Regions from separate parts of the Mycobacterium sp. E1715 genome, predicted to be linked through region 2. Evidence: predicted binding sites of a transcription regulator. Region 2 holds the regulator's gene; the other holds the start of a gene.
What was found. The regulator LexA, encoded in region 2, represses DNA repair genes until DNA is damaged. The targets are predictions, from matches to a motif close to CGAACANNTGTTCG.

Region 1 (3,405 bases), on a different contig from region 2:
CGCACCACGGCGACCGGCATGGCGGTCAGCTTGCCCTTCACCAGATCGGCCGCGGCCGCGACCTCGTCGGCGACCGCGATCTCGGTGACCACCAGCTCGTTGCCGTGCCGGTCGACGGCCCCCGAATACCCGTGCAGCACAGCCAGACCCGACGAGCCCACCGCGGCGTCGATCTGGCCGTTGCGCCAGGCGCGGCCCATCGTGTCGGTGATGACCACCGCCACGTCGACGCCCAGTCGCTCGCGCAGCCCGGCCCGCAGCGCCGCGGCGCTGGCGTCGGGGTCGACCGGCAGCAGCGCGAGTTCGTCGCGGCCCACGTTGGATCCGTCCACGCCCGCGGCGGCCTGGATCAGGCCGATGCGGTTCTCGGTGATCAGGGTGCGGCCCTTGCGCGCCAGCACCCGCACGGCCTCGTCGTCGACGAGCTTGCGGCGCAGTTCGTCGCGCTGCTCGGCGTCCTGCGGGGCCGGCACCAGCCGGCCCTCGCACTTGGACACCACCTTGCTGGTCACCACGACGACGTCGCGGTCGCGCAGCCAGGGCGCGGCCGAGGCCAGCGCCGCGCTCAGGTCGTCGCCGGGCCGGAACTCGGGAAGCCCGGTCACGGGCAGGATCTCGATCGCCGCGGCGGCGCCGTGTTCGGTCATGGGGTGACGCCCGCGAGCTCGAGACCGGCCCACACCATCTCGGCCGTCGCCTTGGGGTCGGTCATCAACAGCGGCACGGCGGTCACCGCGACGCCGTCGATGTCGGCGTGATCGCCCTCGTGCACCAGCCAGCAGTCCAGTATCCCGGTGCCGCCGCGCGCCCCGTAGTGCCGGCCGACCGCCTCCGCGGTGGATTCCACCCCGATCACCGACAGGCACGCATCGGCCATGCCGCGCAAGGGTTTTCCACCGATGATCGGGGAGTAGCCGACGACCGGGGCGGTCGCCGAGCGCAACGCCGCGCGAATCCCGGGGACCGCAAGGATGGCGCCGACGCTGACCACCGGGTTCGACGGCGCCAGCAGGATGGCGTCGGCGTCGGCGATGGCCGCCACCGCTTCACTTGTGGCGGTGGCCTTTTCGGCGCCGACGAAGGCGAAGCTGTGCGTGGGCACCTCGGCCCGGTAGCGCACCCACCACTCCTGGAAGTGGATCGCGCGGCGGGTGCCGTCGTCGGGATCGGTGATCACCACGTGCGTCTCGCAGCGGTCGTCGCTCGCCGGCAGCAATCGAGCGCCGGGTTGCCAGCGGTCGCACAGCGCGGTGGTGATCTGTGACAGCGGGTAGCCGGCGTTGAGCATCTGGGTGCGCACCAGGTGGGTGGCGATATCCCGGTCGCCGAGCCCGAACCAGTCCGGCTGCACGCCGTAGCGCGCCAATTCCTCTTTGGCGTGCCAGGTTTCGTCGCGGTGACCCCACCCGCGCTCCGGGTCTACCCCTCCACCTAAGGTGTACATGCAGGTGTCCAAATCCGGGCAGACCCGCAGTCCATGAATCCAAGCGTCGTCGCCGATGTTGACGATTGCGTTAAGTTCGTGGTTGCCGGTTCCCGCTTCTGGGTGCTGTTGCGTTCCGAACTGACCGAGCCCGAGCAGCTGTTGAATCCCCAGCAGGAATCGGGCGCCGCCAACCCCACCGACCAGAACGGTGACCTTCACGTGGACGACAGTACTGCCCGGCGACCTTGCGGTGGCGGGGCCGTTACGCGGCCCTTAAGCGTAGTCGTGGTCGGTGTGATCGACACGCCGAATGCGCAAAACAACGGAAACGCCGTAATTCGGTCACGAGATGGTATGGAAATGCGCCGTAGTGCTTGACCCGGCTGGTCAACCCGTGTCTAATCACAACAGTGTCATTTCCCGGTTGGCCGGCCGGTTCCGGTGTCGCAGACCGAGATTCGATCACTTGTTCGAATTGTCTGTACACATCAGAAATAGTGGGAACCACTCACTCTCTCAATCAAACTGAGGAGGCGGACGACCGTATGTCTTACGAACATCTTCGAGGAGTCATGGCGAGCACGCCGCACACCCCCATCGTCTCGGCGCCGGTCCGACCGGCCCGGCCGCACTTGACCGTGGTTCCTGATGCGCCAGTCGCATTCGAACCCGAGCCGATGCCGGCCCCCGTCGCGGACCAGTGGCAGGACCGGGCGTTATGCGCCCAAACCGATCCCGAGGCGTTCTTCCCGGAGAAGGGCGGCTCCACCCGCGAGGCCAAGAAGATCTGCCTGGGGTGCGAGGTACGCCACGAGTGCCTGGAGTACGCCCTGGAGCACGACGAGCGCTTCGGCATTTGGGGCGGGCTCTCCGAGCGCGAGCGCCGCCGCCTCAAGCGCGGCATCATCTGACGCCGCGCCGCAACATCATTCGTCGTCGATCGTCGGGTCGATGATCGACGGCTCCACGTCGAGGTAGATGGCCACCTGGGCCACCAATATTTCGTGCAACAAATCACCGAGCTCGACGGTGTCCTTGGCCCGTCGCTCAATCGGCTTGCGGAACAAAACGATTCGCGCCCGCGTGGCGTTGCCGCGGACGTCGACACCGGCCGGGATCAATCGCGCCAGCGGGATCGGCCCGTCGGCGATGACCTCCGGCGGCCACTGCACGCTGTCGGGATCCTTGGCCGCGATGCGGGGAATCTCGTCGACCGCCACGTCGAGATCGGCGAGGCGCGCCTGCCAATTCCGCTCGATGGGTTCGTAGGCCTCCAGCACCGCCATGTCGAATCGCTCGGCCCGGCTGCGCCACCCGGGCACCGTCGGCGGCAGCAGCGGGCCGCGCACATCGCGGCCCCGGCGGGAGGACCGGTGGGAAGCGAATCGGCCCTGGGGCCGATCCCTCCGCGGGAAGCTGCGCGAATCGCCCACGCGCCGATGGTAACGGTTGAACATCGGGGGCCCGCCGGTTGCGCGTGTCCGGCGCTTCACCGGCGTTTGCGCACGATAGCCTTTCGCTCGTGAACGTTCCCCGTCGCTGTTGCCGGCCCGGGTGTCCGCACTACGCCGTGGCGACCTTGACGTTCGTCTACTCGGACTCGACGGCAGTGGTGGGGCCACTCGCGACCGCGCGGGAGCCGCATTCGTGGGACCTGTGCGTCGGCCATGCCGGCCGGATCACCGCACCCCGCGGATGGGATCTCGTGCGCCACGCCGGTCCCCTGCATGCTGAGCCCACGCACCCCGACGAGGACGACCTGGTCGCCCTCGCCGACGCGGTGCGCGAAGGCGGCCAGGTCGAGCGCGCCGTGCCCTATGGCGGCACCGGCACGCCCCTGAACGGCTTCGCGGACCCGCACATTCATCACGGCGGGGCCACCGCGCCAAGCAGCAGTGTGCTGGCGCCACCCGAGCATCGGTCGGGCCGGCGCCGCGGACACCTGCGGGTGTTGCCCGACCCCAAGGACTAGCCGTTCG
Region 2 (3,405 bases):
CATCCTGTCCAAGTACGAATCGCTGGGCGGCCCGGCCGGTAGCGATCTCGGTTTCCCCACCGCCAACGAAGCTGACGGCGGGATCCCGTCCAGCCGCGTCGTCACCTTCTCCGGCGCCGACAAACCGGTGATCTTCTGGAGTTCGGAGCACGGCGCGTTCGTGGTGCGCGGCGCCATGAAGGCGGCGTGGGACAAGCTCCGGGGGCCGACGGGCAAGCTGGGTGCGCCCGTCGGCGACCAGTCGGTGGACGGCGACGTGGTCTCCCAGCAGTTCGTCGGCGGCAAGATCTCGTGGAACCGGGCGAAGAACACGTTCAGCACCGACCCGGCCAATCTCGCGCCGTTGCTGTCGGGCCTGCAGGTGTCGGGCCAGAACCAGCCGAGCAGCTCGGCGACGCCCGCGCACCCCAAGAAGTTCGCGTTGCAGTGGTGGTGGCTGCTGGCCGGCATCCCGGTGCTGGTGCTGATCGTCTTGGCCGGGCTGTTGGCCCTCGGTTGGCGCCGGCGGCGCGCCGCGCGTGCCGGTGCCGGCTACGAGCCGCACCGCGACCTCGACCTTGGTTACGAGCCGGTGGGCGACCAGCACTGGGGGCCCGACGACGTCGGCGCCGAACACTTCGACGGGCAGTCCGAGACGCCCGAAGCCGAGGCCGCCGGGCGGGTCAGCTGGCGGCGGCGCGGTGCGGACGAGGGTGGCTACGGGGACGAGGAGCAGGACCCCGACGCGGTGGACACCGACTCCTTCGCCGCGGTCTCACCGACGGCCCTGTCGGAGGCGGGCTATCCCGAAACGGAATCCGGCTATGCCCAACCCGAATACGCCGAATCCGAATACGGCGAAGCGGATTACGCCGAATCCGGTTATCCCGAAGCGGATTACGCCGAGGCCGAGTACGTCGAAGCCGAGTACGCCGAAGCCGAGTACACCGACGACGCGCACGAGCCCGCCCACCCGGAGGCCGCTCGCGGGGACGAGGGGTACGTGGATGCCGAGTACCTCGACGTCGCGGTGCCGCACACGCCGCCGGACGCCGAATACGAGGACGCCGCCCCCGAAGCCGCGGCTCCCGAGCCCGAGTATCCGGATGTGGCCGTGCCGCATGTTCCGGCGGATGTCGCCGAGGCCACTGGTGCCGACGCCGCCGCTGCGGACGACACCCCGCCGGAAGCTACCCCGCCGGAAACCGCCGCGCCGGAGGCCGCCGCCGCGGCCGTCGTCGCATCCGGGCAGCGGGGCGGACGGCACGCGGCCGCCGACGACGAGGACAGCGGCGCGGGGGCAGGCACGCCCGGGCGCCCGACCATCCACCTACCGTTGGACGACCCCTACCAGGTGCCCGACGGATACCCGATCAAGGCAAGCGCCCGCTTCGGGCTGTACTACACACCGGGCAGCGAGCTCTACCACGACACCCTCGCCGAAATCTGGCTGGCCAGCGAAGAAGTCGCGCAGGCCAACGGCTTCGTCAAGGCGGACTGACCCGCCGGGCTAGACCTTGCGGATCACCGTGACGACCTTGCCCAGCACGGTCGCCTCGTTGCCGGGAATCGGGTCGAATGCCGGGTTGTGCGGCATCAGCCATACCTGACCGCCCGCGCGCTTGAACGTCTTCACGGTGGCTTCCCCGTCGAGCATGGCCGCGACGATGTCGCCGTTGTCGGCGACGTTCTGCTGGCGCACCACCACCCAGTCGCCGTCGCAGATCGCCGCCTCGACCATGGAATCGCCGACGACCTTGAGCAGGAACAGCGTGCCCTCGCCGACCAGCTCGCGCGGCAGCGGGAACACGTCCTCGACCGCCTCCTCGGCGAGGATCGGTCCACCGGCGGCGATGCGCCCGAGGACCGGCACGAAGGTCGGTTCCGGCAGGGCGTCGGAGCCGGCGACGTCGGTTGCCGGCGCCGCCACGTCGTCGTCGGCGCCGCGGACGTCGACCGCCCGCGGACGGTTCGGGTCCCGACGCAGGTAACCCTTGCGCTCCAGGGTGCGCAGCTGATGGGCCACGGATGACGTCGACGTCAGGCCGACGGCGTCGCCGATCTCCCGGATGCTCGGCGGGTAGCCGCGGCTGGTGACCGACGCGCGAATGACGTTCAAGATGGTGCGCTGACGTTCGGTCAGCGATGAATCCACGGCGTGCAACCGGCCGCCCGTGCCGGCCGATGGGGTGTCGCTGCTGTCGCTCATGGCACTGAATGTAACCCCACCGCGCCCAAGAATCAAACATGTGTTCGAGTAGCGTGTCGCCCATCCGCCCGTCGGCGAAAAGCCGCGCCGAAGTCGTGAATCACAAAGGTGTAACTCTTCGGCAGATCGGGTATTTCGATCGCATGTCAGCTCTAGCGGCCACGCACTTGTCGGTGGCGTGGTCTAGCGTTCGACTCGTGCGACACGCTTCGCTCACATGTTCGGAATTCGAACACACGAGCGATACAGTCGAACAGCTGAGCGAATCAAGTTGACCGGAGGAACGCAGATGACAACCATGCACACGCTGGCGCCGCGTACCAGCAGCCCTCGGCGTCCGGTCAACGGACCCGTCCCGGGGCTTCGTTACGGCCGCGACGGGCTGGCCCGGTCCCGCCGCCCCGGCCCCTCGAGGCCGGCGGGCGCGCCCACGCGCCACTACGGCACCGGCCTCGCGGTGTCCGCCGCGCCGCACCGCAAGCGCCCCGTCACGGTGACGACCACGATCTGGCTGGCCCTGGCCGCCGGCGCGATCACGCTGTGGCTGGGCTTGGTCGGCAACGTCGGTCAGGTGCTCAACGGTGACTCCGGCAGCTCGGCCGCGCACGTCCCGGACCGCCTGGCCGTCGTGCGCGTGGAGGCGGGGGAGTCGCTGCAAGACGTGGCTCGCCGGGTGGCGCCGGACGCGCCCGCCCGCCAGGTCGCCGACCGCATCCGCGAACTCAACGACATGAACTCGCCGAACCTGGTCGCGGGCCAGACCTTGATCGCTCCGGTCGGCTGACGACCGCCCCGCTAACTGCCGAGCGGCGCCCACCAACCCTTCGCTGAGCCATTACCCGCGCAGGTGAGCGCGCGGGTACGCTCGAAGTGCTGCGGTATCAGGTTGACGGCACGGCGAAGGAGCGGTCATGCATTGCCCGTTCTGCCGTCATCCCGATTCCCGGGTGATCGACTCGAGGGAAACCGATGAGGGGCAGGCCATTCGGCGCCGCCGATCATGCCCCGAATGCGGGCGCCGTTTCACCACGGTGGAGACCGCGGTGCTGGCCGTGGTCAAACGCAGCGGAGTCACCGAGCCCTTCAGCAGGGAGAAGGTCATCAGCGGTGTCCGCCGGGCCTGCCAGGGCCGCCAGGTGGACGACGACGCGCTGAACCTGCTGGCCCAGCAGGTCGAGGACACGGTGCGGGCCGCGGGCTCGCCGGAGGTGGCCAGC

Region 1: cofD (2-phospho-L-lactate transferase) is a predicted target of LexA. The motif match lies at 1,886-1,899, and genes of this name have one in related genera.

What each region holds. Positions count from the first base shown of each region.
Region 1 covers NZ_LZJJ01000316.1:6,435-9,839, reverse strand. The annotation lists partial or broken gene A9X03_RS16040 (coenzyme F420-0:L-glutamate ligase) at 1-647, opposite strand, end outside; gene cofD (2-phospho-L-lactate transferase) at 644-1,645, opposite strand; gene A9X03_RS16030 (WhiB family transcriptional regulator) at 1,999-2,337, shown strand; gene A9X03_RS16025 (metallopeptidase family protein) at 2,353-2,775, opposite strand; gene A9X03_RS16020 (DUF3499 domain-containing protein) at 2,949-3,398, shown strand.
Region 2 covers NZ_LZJJ01000123.1:23,327-26,731, forward strand. The annotation lists gene A9X03_RS06670 (LGFP repeat-containing protein) at 1-1,480, shown strand, start outside; gene lexA (transcriptional repressor LexA) at 1,490-2,188, opposite strand; gene A9X03_RS06680 (LysM peptidoglycan-binding domain-containing protein) at 2,478-2,972, shown strand; gene nrdR (transcriptional regulator NrdR) at 3,100-3,405, shown strand, end outside.